One region of the Streptomyces sp. NPDC030814 genome, then DNA from elsewhere that is predicted to be linked to it. Evidence: riboswitches for the same ligand, from Rfam matches in the RefSeq annotation. Region 1 holds a riboswitch; the other holds the start of a gene.
What was found. Region 1 has a riboswitch for S-adenosylmethionine ahead of thrC (threonine synthase). Riboswitches for the same ligand answer to the same signal wherever they lie in the genome.
Positions count from the first base shown of each region.

Region 2: it holds a riboswitch for S-adenosylmethionine, as region 1 does, so the genes downstream of both, ACZ43N_RS08085 (aminotransferase class V-fold PLP-dependent enzyme) here and thrC (threonine synthase) in region 1, are expected to answer to the same signal.

Region 1 covers NZ_JBVIDX010000017.1:165,162-175,024, forward strand. The annotation lists gene groL (chaperonin GroEL) at 1-1,302, opposite strand, end outside; gene ACZ43N_RS30090 (cold-shock protein) at 1,671-1,874, opposite strand; gene ACZ43N_RS30095 (MoaD/ThiS family protein) at 2,337-2,612, opposite strand; gene thrC (threonine synthase) at 2,735-4,036, opposite strand; SAM riboswitch class I at 4,055-4,198, opposite strand; gene ACZ43N_RS30105 (glucosyl-3-phosphoglycerate synthase) at 4,330-5,274, shown strand; gene ACZ43N_RS30110 (alpha,alpha-trehalose-phosphate synthase (UDP-forming)) at 5,550-6,962, shown strand; gene otsB (trehalose-phosphatase) at 7,166-8,044, opposite strand; gene ACZ43N_RS30120 (DUF3263 domain-containing protein) at 8,062-8,289, opposite strand; gene ACZ43N_RS30125 (extracellular solute-binding protein) at 8,529-9,749, opposite strand.
Region 2 covers NZ_JBVIDX010000003.1:273,715-283,577, forward strand. The annotation lists gene qcrA (cytochrome bc1 complex Rieske iron-sulfur subunit) at 1-739, shown strand, start outside; gene qcrB (cytochrome bc1 complex cytochrome b subunit) at 736-2,376, shown strand; gene trpD (anthranilate phosphoribosyltransferase) at 2,531-3,595, shown strand; SAM riboswitch class IV at 3,891-4,007, shown strand; gene ACZ43N_RS08085 (aminotransferase class V-fold PLP-dependent enzyme) at 4,169-5,530, shown strand; gene ACZ43N_RS08090 (hypothetical protein) at 5,630-6,034, shown strand; gene ACZ43N_RS08095 (Lrp/AsnC family transcriptional regulator) at 6,411-6,692, opposite strand; gene ACZ43N_RS08100 (rhomboid family intramembrane serine protease) at 6,689-7,465, opposite strand; gene ACZ43N_RS08105 (hypothetical protein) at 7,657-7,896, shown strand; gene ACZ43N_RS08110 (NYN domain-containing protein) at 7,929-9,272, shown strand; gene ACZ43N_RS08115 (C40 family peptidase) at 9,533-9,863, shown strand, end outside.

The DNA of each region.
Region 1 (9,863 bases):
CGCCTCGTCACCCTCCAGCTCCAGCTTCTCGAAGACCTGGGAGGCCTGGAGCAGGGCCACGCCACCACCGGCGACGATGCCCTCCTCGACGGCAGCCTTCGCGTTGCGAACGGCGTCCTCGATGCGGTGCTTGCGCTCCTTGAGCTCGACCTCGGTCGCGGCACCGGCCTTGATGACGGCCACGCCGCCCGCGAGCTTCGCCAGGCGCTCCTGGAGCTTCTCGCGGTCGTAGTCGGAGTCGCTGTTCTCGATCTCGGCGCGGATCTGGTTCACGCGGCCGGCGACCTGGTCGGCGGAGCCGGCACCGTCGACGATCGTGGTCTCGTCCTTGGTGATGACGACCTTGCGGGCGCGGCCCAGGAGGTCCAGGGTCGCGTTCTCCAGCTTGAGGCCGACCTCCTCGGAGATGACCTCGCCGCCCGTGAGGATGGCGATGTCGCCGAGCATGGCCTTGCGGCGGTCACCGAAGCCCGGGGCCTTGACGGCGACGGACTTGAAGGTGCCGCGGATCTTGTTGACGACCAGGGTCGACAGGGCCTCGCCCTCGACGTCCTCGGCGATGATCAGCAGCGGCTTGCCCGACTGCATGACCTTCTCCAGGAGCGGGAGCAGGTCCTTGACGTTGGAGACCTTGGAGTTGGCGATGAGGATGTAGGGGTCCTCGAGCACCGCCTCCATGCGCTCCATGTCGGTGGCGAAGTACGCCGAGATGTAGCCCTTGTCGAAGCGCATGCCCTCGGTGAGCTCGAGCTCCAGACCGAAGGTCTGCGACTCCTCGACGGTGATGACGCCTTCCTTGCCGACCTTGTCCATGGCCTCGGCGATCAGCTCGCCGATCTGGGTGTCGGCGGCGGAGATGGAGGCCGTGGAGGCGATCTGCTCCTTGGTCTCGACCTCCTTGGCCTGGTCGAGCAGCGCACCGGAGACGGCCTCGACGGCCTTCTCGATACCGCGCTTCAGGGCCATCGGGTTGGCGCCGGCGGCGACGTTGCGCAGGCCCTCGCGTACGAGCGCCTGGGCGAGGACGGTCGCGGTGGTCGTACCGTCACCGGCGACGTCGTCCGTCTTCTTGGCGACTTCCTTGACCAGCTCGGCGCCGATCTTCTCGTACGGGTCCTCGAGCTCGATCTCCTTGGCGATGGACACACCATCGTTGGTGATCGTGGGGGCGCCCCACTTCTTCTCGAGGACGACGTTCCGGCCCTTGGGGCCGAGCGTCACCTTGACGGCGTCCGCGAGCTGGTTCATGCCGCGCTCGAGGCCGCGCCGCGCCTCCTCGTCGAACGCGATGATCTTGGCCATGTGAAGTGGTCCCTCCAGGACTGGGGGTGATTCCTTCGGACCGCGCCCGCGCCCGCGACGGACGGCTCGCCTGCCTCGTGGTTCCTTGCCCCACCTGGCCTGCGGGCCTCACCGACCCGGTCCTTCGTTGTCACTCTCACCTTCAGAGTGCTAACGCCAATGATTAGCACTCGGCATGGTCGAGTGCAAGCGCCTCCGGGTGATCCGCAGGTGAACGCGCCCCTGCGCGCCCGGTCCGCGCCCCGCCCGCGCGGCCGTCGGCGGACGCTTCGGCGGGGTGCGGACACGCGGAAGGGTCCGCACCCCGAGTACGGGGCGCGGACCCTCCGAGAAGAACGAAGAACGTCGCTGCTAACCGGCGCGTTGCTTCAGCCTGCGAGACGGACCATGTCCGCCTGCGGACCCTTCTGACCCTGCGAGATCTCGAACTCGACCCGCTGGCCCTCTTCCAGGGTGCGGTAACCGTCCATCTGGATCGCGCTGTAGTGGACGAATACATCCGCACCACCGTCGACCGCGATGAAGCCGTACCCCTTCTCCGCGTTGAACCACTTGACGGTGCCCTGAGCCATGCCTAACTCCCCTATTACTGGCCCTTGCACAGATCCGCACTTCGCGGACCCGGGTCAGACCTCACCCCCCAACGGTTGGGGGTGTGCGCCGGAACGCGTCGACCGCGGCTGAATGTATCTGCCCAACTGCCGTCTGCAACAGGTCAATCGGACGAGAAAATCTGGACAGGCCCGGTCGGGAATGTACGAACAATTCCCCTGAATTCAGGGCAAGTCGGGCCCCATAAAAGGAGCGAAACACGCAAATGCCCTACAGACTTTGGCTACTTCATATAGGGCGTGCGGCGCGATTGGATATGCACCCGGCATGAAATCACAATGACGATCGGACCGGGTTCCCCAACTGTACCGTGCTCAACCATAGAGAATTGCCCCCTCCGCTTCTCTCGCGGTGGGGGCAATTCGATGAACAGTCCGTAATCACTGTTACCGACGGTTACTACCGACGGGTACGGAACGGGTTCAGCCGCCGGCGACGGCCGGGATGATCGACACGCCCGCCCCGTCCGGCGTTGCGGTCTCGAGGCCCTGCTCGAACCGCACGTCGTCGTCGTTCACGTACACGTTCACGAACCGCCGCAGCTTCCCCTGGTCGTCGAGGACGCGCGCGGCGATCCCGGTGTGGTTCTTCTCCAGGTCCGCGATGACCTCGGCGAGGGTGGCACCTTCGGCCTGCACCTCGGCCTGACCGCCGGTGTAGGTGCGAAGGATGGTGGGGATGCGAACGCTGACGCTCATGACGTGTGACCTCCGGGTGTGTGCGGCAGAGCTATGGGGCGCGGGGTTGTGTTGGATCTGCGGCTGCCGCCGCGTGGGCGCGACCGGCCCCCACGGGCCCGCAGACGAACGACTACCAGGCCTTACACAAGCCCGGCCTCACGGAACGAATCGAGGTTGGGCCGAATGGTCGCGGTGAGCCCCGTCCCGGCGACCGCGTCCAGCGTCTTGAGACCGTCACCGGTGTTGAGCACGACGGTCGTCAGCGCCGGGTCCAGCAGCCCGTTCTCGATCAGCTTCTTGGTGACCCCCACGGTCACCCCGCCGGCGGTCTCCGCGAAGATCCCCTCGGTCCGGGCGAGCAGCTTGATCGCGACGACGATCTGCTCGTCGGTCACGTCCTCCACGGCCCCGCCGGTCCGGCGGGCGATGTCGAGGACGTACGGCCCGTCCGCAGGGTTGCCGATCGCCAGCGACTTGGCGATCGTGTCCGGCTTCTGCGGCCGGACGACGTCGTGGCCCGCCTTGTACGCGACCGACACCGGCGAGCAGCCCTCGGCCTGCGCGCCGAAGATCTTGTACGGCTTGTCCTCGACGAGCCCGAGCTTGATCAGCTCCTGGAGCCCCTTGTCGATCTTGGTGAGCTGTGAGCCGGAGGCGATCGGCACGACCAGCTGGTCCGGCAGCTTCCAGCCGAGCTGCTCGCAGATCTCGTACGCGAGGGTCTTGGAGCCCTCGGCGTAGTACGGCCGGAGGTTGACGTTCACGAACCCCCAGCCCTCGCCGGCCGGGTCGCCGATCAGCTCGGAGCAGAAGCGGTTCACGTCGTCGTAGTTGCCCTCGATGCCGACGAGCTCACCGCCGTAGACGGCGGCCATGACGACCTTGCCCTGCTCCAGGTCGTGCGGGATGAACACGCAGGAGCGGAAGCCGGCGCGGGCGGCGGCGGCACCCACGGCGCCGGCGAGGTTGCCGGTGGAGGAGCAGGAGAGCGTGGTGAAGCCGAAGGCGCGCGCGGCCTCCAGGGCCTGGGCGACGACGCGGTCCTTGAAGGAGTGCGTCGGGTTGCCGGAGTCGTCCTTGATGTAGAGGCCACCGGTGACGCCCAGCTCACGGGCGAGGTTGTCGGCCTTGACGAGGTGGGTCCAGCCGGGGTTGAGGTTCGGCTTGGTGGCCACGTCGGCGGGGACGGGCAGCAGGGGCGCGTACCGCCAGATGTTCGCGGGGCCGGCCTCGATCCGCTTGCGCAGCTCCTCCGTGTCGTAGGCGGAGTAGTCGTACGCGATCTCCAGCGGGCCGAAACACTCCTCGCAAGCGAAGACCGGTCCGAGGGGGACGCGGTGACCGCACTCCCGACAGCTCAGGGCGGCGGCGGGGCCGAGGTCGACGCTCTTCGCGGCACCGTCGGCGGTCGTGGATTCGGTTGCAACAGTCTGCGCAGCCATGTGAGGCGAGGCCCTTTCTCCTCATCTTCCTCACGACGCATCTCGCCGTGAGACGGATTTGGCACCTTCCCTAGCCGGACCTCGCCACGGCGACGTGACAAGACAGCTGGAGGGTTGCCGGGGCTTCATCGGGCCGTATCCCTCTGCCCCTCTGGATGAGCGGTATTTGGTTGTATACGCACACGAGCACCGACATGCGATGGTCATCAGCGTTGTTCAAGACTGTAACCGAAGGCCAGGACAGTTGAGAGAGCCGTCCGAACCGCGAGATGAACGCAGAGGAGCCGCGCACTGTGCTGAAGGAAGTCGAGCGCTGGCTGAGCACCCGCTCCTGGTCCGTGACCGATCGCCCGCTCCACAAGATCCTTGCCGCCAAACGGGCATCGGGCCAGACCGTCAGTGTCGTCCTGCCCGCGCTGAACGAGGAGGAGACGGTCGGCGACATCGTCGCCGTCATCCGCCATGACCTGGTGGAACAGGTCCCGCTCGTCGACGAGGTCGTCGTCGTCGACTCCGGATCGACCGACCGAACCTCCGAGGTCGCGGCGGCGGCCGGGGCACGGGTCGTCCACCGCGACGACATACTCCCGCGCCTGCCCGCCGTGCCCGGCAAGGGCGAGGTCCTGTGGCGGTCGCTGCTGGTCACGACCGGCGACATCGTCTGCTTCATCGACGCGGACCTCAAGGAGTTCTCGTCGGACTTCGTCTCCGGGATCGTCGGGCCACTGCTCACCGACCCCGGCGTCGACCTGGTCAAGGCGATGTACGACCGTCCGCTCGGCGCGGCCGCCGGCCAGGGCGGCCGTGTGACGGAACTCATGGCCCGCCCCCTGCTGAACATGCACTGGCCGCAACTGGCGGGCTTCGTCCAGCCACTGGGCGGCGAGTACGCGGCCCGCCGCTCCCTCCTGGAACGGCTCCCGTTCCCCGTCGGCTACGGCATCGAACTGGGCATGCTCGTCGACGCGCTCCATCTCGTCGGCCTCGACGCGCTCGCCCAGGTCGACGTGGGCGTCCGCAAACACCGCCACCAGGACGGGCAGGCCCTCGGCCGCATGTCCGCGGCGATCTACCGCACGGCCCAGCTCCGCCTGGCCCGCGGCCACCTGATCCGTCCCGTCCTCACCCAGTTCGAACGCGGCGAGGAGGGCTTCGAGCCGCGCACGTACTCGGTGGACCTGGAGGAGAGGCCGCCGATGGTGGAGATCGCGGAGTACGCGGAGCGGAAGGCGGCGTAGGGAGCGGGGGTACGGGTTCGTTGCCGGATGCGGGTGGGTGAGTGGCTGGTCGCGCAGTTCCCCGCGCCCCTGAAGGATCGGGCCTTCGGCCCGCCCTTCACCGGAAAAGCACGGGGCCGCAGGCCCCTGCTTTTCCAGGGGCGCGGGGAACTGCGCGAGAAACCACGAACTGCCCGCACCCGCCGACGCACACGTCCCCCCCACCCCCCAGGGCGCTCCTGTATACGGCCGAACCGCACGTTTGAGCGGTTCGAACGCGGGCTAGGTTGAGCCGTATGGCATCAACGCACGCTGCAGCCCAGGTGCTGGTCGCCTCCAACCGCGGCCCCGTCTCGTACACCCAGGACGACTCCGGCGGTCTCACCGCGAAGCGCGGCGGCGGCGGACTCGTGTCCGGCCTGTCGGCGATCGGCCCCGACGCCGACGCGCTCTGGGTCTGCTCGGCGCTCGGCGACGGCGACCGCGAGGCCGTACGCCGAGGGGTCGGCGAGCCCGGCGTACGCATGCTGGACATCCCGGCCGACATCCACCACGCCGCGTACAACGGCGTCGCCAACTCCACGCTCTGGTTCGTGCACCACATGCTGTACCAGACCCCTCTGGAGCCCGTCTTCGACGCGGAGTTCCGCGCCCAGTGGACCGCGTACGAGACGTACAACCGCTCTTTCGCCGAGGCGCTGGCGCAGGAGGCGGCGGACGGCGCGGCCGTACTCGTGCAGGACTACCACCTGACGCTCGTGCCGAGGATGCTGCGCGAGCTGCGTCCCGACCTCAGGATCGGCCACTTCTCGCACACGCCGTGGGCGCCCGTGGACTACTTCCGGCTGCTGCCCGACGACATCGCCGCGGAGGTGCTGAGCGGCATCCTCGGCGCCGACCGCGCCGCGTTCCTCACCCGGCGGTGGGCGGACGCGTTCACCGCGTGCTGTCACGCCGTACTGGGCCCGGGCGCCACCTCCGGCACCCGGATCGGCGTGCACGGGCTCGGCGCGGACGCGGACTTCCTGCGGAGCCGCGCGCACCAGGCGGACGTCGACGAGCGGATCGTCGCGCTGCGCGAGCAGATCGGGACGGCTCCCGACGGCACCCCGCGCCGCACGATCGTCCGTGTCGACCGCACGGAACTGTCCAAGAACATCGTGCGGGGCCTGCTGGCGTACCGGCAGCTCCTCGATGACCGGCCGGAGTGGCGCGAGCGCGTGGTGCACGTGGCCTTCGCGTATCCGTCCCGGCAGGACCTCGCCGTGTACCGGGAGTACACCGCCGAGGTCCAGCAGGTGGCCGCCGAGATCAACGAGCGGTACGGGACGCCGGGCTGGACCCCGGTCGTCCTGCACGTCAAGGACGACTTCGCCCGCTCCCTGGCGGCGTACCGCCTGGCCGACGTCGCCCTCGTGAACCCCATCCGCGACGGCATGAACCTGGTCGCCAAGGAGGTGCCACTCGTCGCCGACACGGGGTGCGCGCTGGTGCTGTCGCGGGAGGCGGGGGCGTTCGAGGAGCTGGGCGAGGACGCGGTGGTGGTCAACCCGTACGACATCGGGGGGACGGCGGCGGCGTTGCACGAGGCGCTGTCGATGGGGGCGGAGGAACGGACGGAGCGCGCGAAACGCCTGACGGCGGCGGCGACGGCGCTGCCGCCGGCCCAGTGGTTCCTGGATCAGTTGGGGGAGTTGCGGGCCCAGTAGCCCGGGGGTACGGGGTACGTGGGCGGCCGCGGGTGGTTCGTGGTCGTTCGCGCAGTTCCCCGCGCCCCTGAAAAAGCGACCGGGGCCGCGCCCCGTGCTTTTCGGCTGCAGGCCGGGCCGCAGGCCCATGCCTTCAGGGGCGCGGGGAACTGCGCGAGAAACCACAGCGCACCCGCGCCCGCCCCACCACAGGCGGCCCCGGGCTACTGGGCGCCCCCCGCCCCCACACACTCCGCGATCCGCGCCAGCAACCGCACCACCCCCTCCGGCCCGTCCACCACCAGATCCGCCCGCTCCGACAGCTCCGTCACCTCCGTGCTGCCGCTGCACACCAGCAGCCCGGGCACGCCCTCACCCCGCAGTTTCTCCACCGCGGCGAACGCGGGCAGGTCCCCGAGGTCGTCACCTGCGTAGAGGACGGCCGTCGCCGCGGAATCGACGACGTGCCGACGGAGGGCGACGCCCTTGTCCATGCCCGGGGGCCGGAGTTCGAGCACCATCCGGCCCGGTTCGACGATGAGGCCGTGGCGCGTGGCGAGGTCCGTCAGGGGCGCGCGCAGGACCTCGAACGCGGCTTGGGGATCGGCCGCGCGCCGGGTGTGGACGGCGACGGCCCGCCCCTTCTCCTCGATCCAGGTGCCCTCCCCGGCCCCCGCGCGCTCCAGCACCGCGGGGAGTTCCGCGCGGACGGCGGTGACACCGGGGTGCGGGGGCGGCGCGGTGACCGTGTCGGTCGCGGCGTCCCAGCGTTCGGCGCCGTAGTGGCCGAGCACCGTGAGGTGTTCCAGACCGAGGACGCCGGAGAAGCCTCCGTGGCGGACGGCGACGGCGGCGGGGCGGCCGGTCACCACGGCGACGGAGCGGACCTTCGGGGCGAGTGCGGCGAGGGCGGCGACCGCGTCGGGGTGGGCGCGGGCCTGTTCGGGGTCGGGGACGATCGGTGCGAGCGTGCCGTCGAAGTCGAGCGCGATCACCGTACGGCCGGGGTCGGCGAGGATCGCGTCGAGCGCGTCCCGGCCGGCCGGGGTCACAGGTGTCGGCAAGGTGGCCTTGGGGTTCTCGGAATCCTTGTGGCTGCCCATGCCGTCGACCTTATCCGTCACCGCTCGGCCCGGCGGGCCTCCCGCACTCTGCGCAGCCGGTTGACGGTCACCGGGTCGTGGGCCAGGGCCCGTTCGTCGTCCAGCAGGGCGTTCAGCAGTTGGTAGTACCGCACGGGTGCGAGCCCCAGGCGCTCGCGTATGGCCCGCTCCTTGGCCCCCGGGCTCCCCCACCCCTGCCGCTCCAACGCGAGGATGGCCTGTTCACGCGTGTCGAGGCTGTCCATGCGACGACGGTAACGGACGGGACCGACAGGGGGATGACTGGTGCGTCGCCGGATGCGGGCGGGTGGGGGCCGTTCGCGCAGTTCCCCGCGCCCCTGAAAAGCGACCGGGGCTGCGCCCCGTGCTTTTCATGAAGGGCGGGCCGCAGGCCCGTTCCTTCAGGGGCGCGGGGAACTGCGCGAGAAACCACGACGAACCCGCACCCGCCATACGAACGCGCACCCCCGAGCCCCTAGGCGCCCTAGTCCTCCCGCTCCGCGGCCGTCGCCGTCTCCTGCAACCTCTCCAGCACCACCCGCGGCTTCGCGTTCGACGACACGGCCGTCCCTATCTCCCGCTTCACCGCCGCACTGACCTCCGCCCAGGACGTCTTCCCGGCGGGATACAGCTCGGCCGAGGGGAGTTCCTTCAGGAACGGCGTGAGCACGGCGGCGTCCTTGTCGCCCGCCATCGCCTGTGACGCCGAGGACGTCACCGGCAGCAGGTTGTACTGACGGGAGAACGCGAGGACGTTCTTGTCGGCGTAGACGTAGTCCAGGAAGTCGCCGATCTCCTCCTGGTGCCCGTTCTGCTTGAACGCCATCATCCAGTCGGTGACCCCGAGCGCCGAACGCGACGGCCCCGAACGCCCCGGCAGCGCGGCGGTGCCGTAGTCGACGCCCCGGTCCGCGGCCATCCGCATCAGGCTGGGGTGCCCGTTGAGCATCCCGACCTCCCCGCGCGCGAACGCGTCGAACGCGTCGGCGCGGTTCAGTTTCGCCGGCGCGGTCGGCCCGGTGAGGCCCTTGTCGACCAGTTCGTTCTTCAGCCAGGTGAAGGTCCTGACGTTCTCCTCGGAGCTGAGCTGGTACGTGCCGACGTTGTCCACGTATCCAGCGCCGCCGCCCAGCAGCCATTGCATGGTCTCGGCCTGGGCCTCCTCGGGCCCGAGCGGTAGCGCGTACGGGGTCTTGACGCCTGCCGCGCGGAGTGCCTCGGCGTCGGCGGCCAGGTCGCTCCATGTGCGGGGGGCGTCGTCGATCCCGGCCTTGGCGAACAGCTTCTTGTTGTAGAAGAGCACGCGGGTGGACGCGGCGAAGGGCATCCCGTACGAGACCCGCCGCACCTTGCCCGCGTTGGCGAGCTGGCCGAGGAAGTTGGCCTGGACGGGTATGGAGAGCAGGTCGTCCACCTCGTAGAGCTTCCCGGCGGCGGCGTAGTCGGCGTACGTGCCGATCTGCGCGATGTCGGGGGCCTCGCCCGCGTCGACCATCTCCTTGACCTCGCGGTCGATGTCGTTCCAGGAGCGCACGGTGACGTCGATCCCGACGTCCGGGTGGTTCTTCTCGTATGCCTCGACGAGGTCGTCCCAGTACTTCTGGGAGCTGTTGGCCTGCGAGTCGCCGTAGTCGGCGGCCACCAGTTTCAGGGTGACCTTCTGTCCGTCCGCCTCCCCGGCCCCGCAGCCCGCAAGCGTGGACATCAGCCCCAGGGCGGACAGTGCCGCGATCGCCGAGGTGGTCCGGATATGGGTCTTCGTCCGCCGCTGTCGCACTCGTACTGCCCCAAACCTGTCGCACTTATCGAACGGGCTTCG
Region 2 (9,863 bases), on a different contig from region 1:
CCTGTTCTGTATCGGCGCGGGCGCGGTCCACTGGGCCCGCACCCTGATGTCCGATGTGGAGGTCGCCGACGAGCGTCACCCGATCGAGGCCTCGCCCGAGGTCCGCGCGAAGGTCCACGCGGACTTCAAGCAGGGTGCCGCCGAGTCGGGCATCGGCCGTCGCAAGCTGGTGCGCAACACGATGCTCGGCGCGATGGCCATGGTCCCGCTCTCCGGTGTCGTCCTGCTGCGCGACCTCGGTCCGCTGCCCGGCACCAAGCTGCGGCACACCACGTGGGCCAAGGGCAAGAAGCTCGTCAACATGAACACGGGTGAGCCGCTGCGTCCCGCGGACGTCGCGGTCGGGTCGCTGACCTTCGCCATGCCGGACGGCCTGGACGAGCACGACCACGACTTCCAGAAGAACATCGCCAAGGACGCCCTGATGATCGTCCGGATCCAGCCGGACAACATCAAGGACAGGCGTTCACTGGAGTGGTCGCACGAGGGCATCCTGGCCTACTCGAAGATCTGCACCCACGTCGGTTGCCCGATCTCCCTGTACGAGCAGCAGACGCACCACGTGCTCTGCCCCTGCCACCAGTCCACCTTCGACCTCGCCGACGCCGGCCGGGTGATCTTCGGCCCCGCGGGTCACGCCCTGCCGCAGCTGCGGATCACCGTCGGCGATGACGGCTACCTCGAAGCCGTGAGCGACTTCGAAGAGCCCGTCGGTCCTGCCTTCTGGGAGCGCGGATGAGCACTGCAACCACCACAGACGCGCGCGGCAAGCGCGGGAAGGCACCGGCCGGCGAGCGCGTCGCCGACTGGGCCGACGGCCGGCTCGGGATCTACTCCCTGGCCAAGGCCAACATGCGCAAGATCTTCCCCGACCACTGGTCGTTCATGTTGGGTGAGGTCTGCCTCTACAGCTTCATCATCATCATCCTCACGGGTGTGTACCTGACGTTGTTCTTCCACCCGTCGATGAACGAGGTGGAGTACGCCGGCCCGTACGTCCCGCTGCAGGGCCAGCTGATGTCCGAGGCGTTCAACTCGACCATGCACATCTCGTTCGAGGTGCGCGGTGGTCTGCTGATCCGGCAGATCCACCACTGGGCCGCGTTGGTCTTCCTCGCCGGCATGTTCGTGCACATGATGCGCGTGTTCTTCACCGGCGCGTTCCGCAAGCCGCGTGAGATCAACTGGCTGTTCGGCTTCCTGCTGTTCGTCCTCGGCATGTTCACCGGCTTCACCGGTTACTCGCTCCCGGACGACCTGCTCTCCGGCACCGGTGTCCGCTTCATGGAGGGCGCGGTCCTGTCCGTGCCGATCGTCGGCACGTACCTGTCGTTCTTCCTCTTCGGCGGGGAGTTCCCCGGCGGCGACTTCGTGGCCCGGTTCTACTCGGTGCACGTGCTGCTGCTGCCCGGCATCATGCTCGGCCTGGTGGTCGCGCACCTGATCCTGGTCTTCTACCACAAGCACACGCAGTTCGCGGGCCCCGGAAAGACGAACAACAACGTCGTCGGCATGCCGCTGCTGCCCGTGTACATGGCCAAGGCCGGCGGCTTCTTCTTCCTGGTCTTCGGTGTCATCGCGATCATCTCGGCGATCGCCACGATCAACCCGATCTGGACGATGGGTCCCTACCGTCCGGACCAGGTGTCGACCGGCGCCCAGCCCGACTGGTACATGGGCTTCTCCGAGGGCCTGATCCGTGTCATGCCGGGCTGGGAGATCAACTTCTGGGGTCACACGCTCGTCCTGGGTGTGTTCATCCCGCTGGTGATCTTCCCGCTGGTCCTGGTCGCGATCGCGGTCTACCCGTTCATCGAGTCCTGGGTCACCGGCGACAAGCGCGAGCACCACATCCTGGACCGCCCGCGCAACGCCCCGACCCGTACGGCCTTCGGTGTCGCGTGGATCACCTGGTACATGGTGCTGCTGATCGGTGGTGGAAACGACCTCTGGGCGACCCACTTCCACCTGTCGATCAACGCCATCACCTGGTTCGTCCGGATCGCGTTCTTCGTGGCCCCGGTCATCGCGTTCATCGTCACCAAGCGCGTCTGCCTCGGCCTCCAGCGCCGCGACAGGGACAAGATCCTGCACGGTCGGGAGACCGGCATCATCAAGCGCCTGCCGCACGGTGAGTTCATCGAGGTCCACGAGCCGCTCAGCCAGGAGCAGCTGCACACGCTCACGGCGCACGAGCAGTACAAGCCGGCCGAGATCGGTCCCGCGGTCGACGAGAACGGTGTCGCCCGCAAGATCACGCGTGGCCAGAAGCTGCGGGCCAAGCTGAGCAAGGGCTACTACGGCGAGGACAACCAGATCCTCAAGCCCACCGTCGAGGAGTACAAGGAGATCACGAGCGGCCACGGCCACCACTGATCACCCGCTTCGCCACACACGGTCGAAGGGCCCCCGTCCGATCTTCGGACGGGGGCCCTTCGCCGTGCTCGGAGCTGGATAGGGTGAGAGCACTCGATTGCCTTGCGTCCGCGGGCGGTGACTCCCCCGCGGCTACGACCACCAGGAGCGGCTGATGAGCGCTGTGACCCCCGCTGGAGGCGACACCGCGGCGGGCCGTTCCTGGCCCGAGGTGCTGAACGCGCTGCTGTCCGGGCGGGACCAGGACGCCGGCGCCACGTTCTGGGCGATGGACCAGATCATGCGCGGCGAGGCGACGGACGCCCAGATCGCCGGGTTCGTGGTGGCACTGCGGGCCAAGGGCGAGACCGTCGAGGAGATCACCGGGCTGGTGCGGGCGCTGTACGAGCACGCCAACGTCATCGAGGTGTCGGGGCGGACCGTCGACATCGTCGGTACGGGCGGCGACGGCGCCAAGACGGTCAACATCTCCACGATGTCGTCGATCGTGGTCGCCGGTACGGGCGCCAAGGTCGTCAAGCACGGCAACCGGGCCGCGTCCTCGGCCTCGGGCGCGTCCGATGTGCTGGAGAAGCTCGGCGTCAATCTGGAGCTGACGCCGCGGCGGGTGGCGGAGGTCGCCGAGGAGGCGGGCATCACCTTCTGCTTCGCGGTGAAGTTCCACCCGGCGCTACGTCATGTGGCCGCAGCGCGCGGGCAGTTGGGCATCCGCACGGTCTTCAACGCGCTCGGGCCGCTGGCGAACCCGGCGAAGGTGCGGGCACAGGCGGTCGGTGTGGCCGATCCCCGGATGGCGCCCATCATGGCGGGCGTCTTCGCGGAGCGCGGCAACTCGTCCCTGGTGTTCCGCGGCGACGACGGGCTGGACGAGCTGACGACCACGGCGACGTCGCGGGTGTGGGTCGTGCGCGACGGGAAGGTGACGGAGGAGGCGTTCGACCCGCGGGACGTGGGGCTTGAGCTGGTGCCGGTCTCCGCGCTGCGGGGGGCCGACGCGTCCTACAACGCGGATGTCGCACGGCGGCTGCTGGCGGGGGAGACCGGGCCGGTGCGGGACGCGGTGCTGCTGAACTCGGCGGCGGCGCTGGTGGCGCTGGATCCGGGGAGCGGGTCACTGGCGGAGCAACTGCGGGGCGGCATGGAACGGGCCGCGGAGTCGATCGACTCGGGGGCGGCGCGGAGGGTTCTCGAACGGTGGGTCGCGGCGACGAATCGGTAGGGCCGACGCGATCCGTGAGGGCGGCGTGGGGTGCGTTCGCGAGCACGGGCGAGTGGGGGGCTTGTCGCGCGGTTCCCCGCGCCCCCGAAGGCATGGGCCCAGCGGCCCGGCCTTCACCCTGAAAAGCACGGGGCGCAGCCCCGGTCGCTTTTCAGGGGCGCGGGGAACCGCGCGAGAAACGACGATCCACCCGCGCCCGCCAACGAACCGCGCACCCCCGAGCCATTCGGCGCCCGATCCCGCTATCCGGACAGGAGTTGCGCCTCGGCGATCACTTCGCGTACGTTCCTGATCAGGTCATGAGTGACAGCCACAAGGCCCCGGCCGGCTGTCCGGCAACCCTCCGTCCGTGGCGGGGTGCCCCGGGTGAAGACCGGGTCGTAGGCAGCAAGGTCTACGGCAAGCGCGGACCCCTCGCACGCTTGTGAAAAGCGTGGGGCCAGGGGTCCTGGTCGCTCGAGGGAGCCTTCCGTGAGCAAGCGAATGCGATAGGGCCGCCGAGCCCCGCCTCCGCGCACCCTTTTTCCTTCTTCAGCGTGCCTTCCTTCGGCACGCCCTCTCACGGGAGTTCCCATGTCTGTCTCCACCCTTGCCTCCGGCCAGTCCGTTTGTGCCCCGCTGTCCGTTCTCGGCCGAGATGTCACCGTCCCGCTCGTCACCGGCGGCGAGGTCACCTACGCCGCGCTCGACTACGCCGCCAGTGCCCCCGCGCTCCAGCGGGTCTGGGACGACGTGGCGGCGTACGCGCCGTACTACGGCAGCGTGCACCGCGGAGCCGGGTACCTCTCGCAGTTGTCGACGGACCTCTTCGAGAACGCCCGCCGTACCGTCGCCGAGTTCCTCGACTGCCGGGCGGACGACCAGTTGGTCTTCACCCGGTCCACCACGGACTCGCTGAACCTGCTCGCCGCCGCGCTTCCCGAAGACGGCCAGGTGTACGTCTTCGAGACCGAGCACCACGCCTCGCTGCTGCCGTGGCGGAACGCCCGCGTGTCGTACCTGGACGCGCCCCGGACGCCCGCCGAGGCCGTCATCACGCTGGAACACGCCCTCGCCGGCCGGGACCCCCACAGCCCGGCGCTGGTCTGCGTCACCGGCGCCTCCAACGTCACCGGGGAGATCTGGCCGGTGCGGGAACTTGCCGCCGCCGCGCACGCGCACGGCGCGCGGATCGTGCTCGACGCCGCGCAGCTCGCGCCCCACCATCCCGTCTCCGTGCAGGACCTGGACGTCGACTGGGTCGCCTTCTCCGGGCACAAGCTGTACGCGCCGTTCGGTTCCGGCGTCCTCGCCGGGCGCGCCGACTGGCTGCGGGAGGCGGACCCGTACCTCGCGGGCGGCGGTGCCTCCCGCAAGGTGGCCCGGCGTACGGACGGGGGAGTGGACGTCGAGTGGCACGAGACCGCCGCGCGCCATGAGGCCGGCTCGCCCAACGTCATCGGCGCGTACGCCATCGCCTCCGCCTGCAAGGCCCTCACCGAGGCCGGGTTCGACACGCTCGTCGCCCGTGAGCAGCATCTGATCGACACCGTCCGCGCCGGGCTCGCCGAGGTGCCCGAGGTCCGGGTGCTCTCGCTGTTCGGGGACGACGCCCCGCGGGTCGGCGTCATCTCCTTCGTCGTCGAGGGCTGGAACAGTTCCCACTTCGCAGCGGCCCTCTCCGCCGAGTACGGAATCGGCGTACGCGACGGCCTGTTCTGCGCCCACCCGCTTCTCCGCACCCTGCTCGGCAGCGCCCCGCAGACCCAGGGCGAGTGCGGCGCCCCCGAGGCCGCGCCGGGCGAGAAGTCCCTCAACGCGATCCGGGTGAGCTTCGGGGCCGGCACGCCCGACGAGCACGTCGAGCGGTTCGTGGGCGCGGTCAGGGAACTCGTCCGGGACGGCGCCCGGTGGAACTACCGCACCCAGGACGGGCGTTGCGTCCCCGCCACCTGATGCCGCATTGCCCCAAGGGACAACTGTTCGAGGAGGAACGGCCTGCATAGGGTGAGTGGGCGGTCGGTTTTCTGCGGCCGCTCATCACGGGGAGTGCAGATGAAACAGGGGACGAAGGGGCTCGCGGTCGCCGCTGCCCTGACGGTGGGCATGGTGCTGGCGGGCGGGGTGCAGGCGGAGACGGCCGAGGCCGCCATGGGCGACTGCAAGCCCAAGGGTTCCCTCTGCCTGTGGGACGCCAAGAACTACAAACAGAACATCTCGCTGTACAAGGTGCGGGCGTCCCCGTCCTTCAAGTGCGGCAAGGGCGCCTGGAAGCCTCCGCACGCCCACGTCGAGCACAAGCGGCTGCCACGCTCGACGTGGAACCGGACCACCAAGACGTGGTACGGGAAGAACAGCGAGGGTGACATCGAGCAGATCATCCGCAAGACCGGGTTGCGGGGGTCGACCGACCCGGACATCAGCGAGTACAAGTCCATCAGGTCGTACTGCTGGAAGTGACCTCCGACTGAGCCCGTCGGGGCGGTCGCCGGACGGGCGAAGGGCCGCCGCTCGCGCGGCCCCCGGGTCCCGCATGCTCCCCCCGGCGCAATGATCCGCAGCGCCCGCTCGGTGGCCTGCGTGAGAGGCCGCTCGGGCGGAACACGGTCTCGGCGAGGGCCTTGCCGGGCGGTGTCCGGTGGCCGAGGGCGCCCTTCGCGGTGATGACCAGGTCGGCGCAAGCGACGCCCGTTCACCCGTCGGCGTCCGGCAGGCGTGTGCGCCGGGCGTCTGCAGGGCGCCCGCGCCGCGTCCGAGGGGCCCCCGTCGCCGCAGCCGGCCAGGGCCGGCCGTACGCCGGTGTCGAGCGCGGCGCGGACCCGCTCGATCTCTCTCCTCAGCCGTCCAGTCCGATGGCGAACGCGGCCTCCAGGTCGTGCTGCGAGTACGTCCGGAACGCCACATGCGTGTCCGTCCCCAGCACCCCCGGGATCTTGCTGATGCGCCCGGGGATCACCTCGGCGAGGTCCTCATGGGCCTTGACCCGGACCATGGCCACCAGATCGTACGTACCGGTCACCGAGAACACCTCGGTCACCGAGTCGATCGCGGCGATCGACTCGGCGATCTCCGGGATCCGGTCCACGCTGGTCTTGATGAGCACGATCGCGGTGATCACGGCTGGTGTTCTCCCTCGGGGGCCGGAGCTGGGGCATTCGGTTTCACTCTAGTCCTCCGTCCATAACGCCCCCAGGCGTAGACGAACCCCACACCGAACCCGACGAGGTGCGCCAGATAGGCGACCCCCGGTCCGGACGTCTCCCGGCGTGCGGCCAGCCACTGCAGGGTCACCCAGAACGGCAGGGTCACCCACGCCGGGAAACGCAGCGGGAGGAAGAAGAGGAACGGGAACAGGCTCGTCACGCCCGCCCTGGGGAACAGGAACAGGAACGCTCCGAGGACGGCGGAGATCGCCCCGGACGCGCCCACCAGCGACTGCTGCGACCCCGCGTGCGCGACCGCGTACGCCACCAGGGCGAGGTATCCGCAGCCCACGTAGAAGAGGGCGAACTCCACATGGCCCATGCGTTCCTCGACCATCGCCCCGAAGACGAAGAGGAACAGCATGTTGCCGAGGAGATGCAGCCAGGTGCCGTGCACGAAGAGAGCCGTGAGGGGCGTGAGGACCGCGCGCGGCGCGCCGGTGACGAGTTCGACGGGTACGACGCCCCAGCGGCGGAAGTAGGCCCGCTGCGCGGCGAGCAGTTCGTCCCCGGTGCCGTACACGGGGTTCAGGCCCGCCGCCGGACCGATCAGGAAGACCAGACAGCAGGCGGCGATCAGCGCGTACGTCACCGGCGCCGACTCGTTCCGTACGGTCCGGTCGAGCGCCTGCCGTGCGCCGGGGACGGCCCGCGGGCCGAAGACGTGTGCGCTCCACTTGCCGATCATGAACAGAGCATGACGTAACGGGACCCACCCGCACAGACCGCCTCGCCGCCGCAGGGGTTCGTCGCCACCGCCGGAGGCACTCCACGGGCGGACGGGCGGCGAGTACCGGTCAGGCCGTAGGGTTACGAGCCACACGCACCGGGAGTCCGGCGCGCGCATCACGGAGACTGGAAGAAGGAAGAGCAGCCACGATGACGGTTCCCCTGCCGACGGCCACGACCCGCTGGCGCTGCACCCTGTGCGGCAACCTGACGCGGTTCGACGTGACCCGCTCGTCCAAGGTCGTCGAGTACGTTCACCTGGACCTCGCCGGGGAGCCGAAGGTCGAGGAACGCGAGGTGGTCAGTGAGACCATCGAGTCGGTCCGCTGCCGCTGGTGCAACGCCGTGGACCAGGTGGAACTCGTGGACAGGCCGGGCGCCGGCTCCTGACGGAGCCTGTCCCACAGACATTGGGGTGACGGATGGTGGAGACCGCAGGCGGGGGGCCGGGCGACGGCGCCGCTGAGGTGCTCGACCGTCCGCTGCCCGAGGGCGTGCGCCGGCGTGTCGTGCAGATCGTGTCGGACGGGTTCGGCGGCCTGACCGTCGGCGAACTGCCCGCACAGCTCCGGCAGTATGCGCGGTTCGCCCCGAACCGCCGGGTGAAGTTCGCGGGCAACGCGATGGCGGCCGCGGTCGAGAGTGACACGCTTTTCAGACAGCGGATCGGGGAGCGGTTCAGAGAGGCCCACCCGGAGCTGGCCGGTGCCCTGGACACGGGCGCCCCTCCGCCGGCCGCCGACCCGCTGGACGTGGCGGCTGCCGCGTACGTCCTGCGCCCCACGGGCTGGGTGAAGCTGGTCGCGGCGGCCGGCGAGGAGGCCCAGCGGGCGGACGCCGAGCGGGCCGACGAGGAGAACCGTGCCGAACTCGAGCGGCTGCGCGAGCAGCTCGCCGAGGCCCGCGACCACACGAGGGCCGAGACCGAACGGCTGCGCCAGGAGCTGGAATCGGCCAAGAGGGACGCCGACTCGCTGCACCGCAAGCTCCGGGCGGCCCTCAGTGACGTCAAGCGCGGCGAGGCCGCCCTGCGCAAGCTGCATGCCGAGATGGAGGCGCTGCGCGCCGAGGGGCACGCCCAGGTGTCCGCCGCCGAGAGCGAGACCCGGCGGCTGAAGGCCCGGCTCGGCGAGGCGGAGGCCGCCCTGGAGGCCGCCCGGCGGGCGGCCCGGGAGGGGCGCAGCGTCGAGGACATGCGCGTACGGCTGCTGCTGGACACCGTGCTGGACGCGGCCCAGGGCCTCCGGCGGGAGCTGGCGCTGCCGCCGGTCTCCGTGCGGCCCGCCGAGACCGTCGACGCGGTCGAGCCGGGGCGGATGACTCCGAAGGACATCGCCGCCCGCGCGCTGTCCGAGAACGACCCGGCGATCCTGGACCAGTTGCTCGCGCTGCCGCAGGCGCACCTCGTCGTCGACGGCTACAACGTCACCAAGACCGGCTATCCGCAGATGCCCCTGGAGAAGCAGCGGCTGAGGCTTCTCGGCCAGTTGTCGCAGCTCGCCGCGCAGACCGGCGCCGAGGTCACCTGTGTCTTCGACGGGGCCGAGCTGGCCGCGCCCGTGCTGCTGGCGCCGCCGCGCGGGGTGCGGGTGCTGTTCTCCAAGCCCGGCGTCACCGCCGACGAGTTGATCCGGCAGCTGGTGCGGGCCGAACCGCCGGGGCGGCCGGTCATCGTCGCCTCCACCGACCGCGAGGTGGCCGACGGCATCGCCAAGGCGGGCGCCCGGCCGGTGGCTTCGGCGGTGCTCCTCAAGCGGCTTTCCTGACCCTTCGGCCCCATCCGCGCCAACCGCAACGTACGGCCGGTATGACCGAATTGACGGAACTGTTGCGCAACGTAGCGTCAATCGAGCATTACTAGATGTGTGTTGAGTGTAAATAGTGCGCCGCGGGATGCGATTTTTCCCGCCTGGGATTTGAAGTGATCACCATTAGGTCACTAGGGTCTGGGCTCAAACCTCTGGACGGGTGATCGTTGCCGCCGGTCCCCCTCGGGCGATCGCTCACAAGAAGGAGTTCACCTACCGTGGCGTCCCACCGTCGACCCAAGCAGCCGAGTCGTGCACGAGTGAGCGTGCTCACCACCGCCGCCGCCGCTGCCGTGGCACTGACCTCGCAGGCGGCCAACGCCGCCCCCAGCGACAAGCCGAGCAAGGAAGAGGTCAAGGCCAAGGTCGACGCGCTCTACGAGGACGCGGGCCGGGCCACCGACAAGTACAACGGGGCCAAGGAGAAGCAGGAGAAGCTCCAGAAGGAGATCTCCACCATCCAGGACAACGTCGCCCGCGGCCAGGAAGAGCTCAACAAGCTGCGGGAGGGCATAGGCCAGGCGGCCAGTGCCCAGTACCGCACGGGTG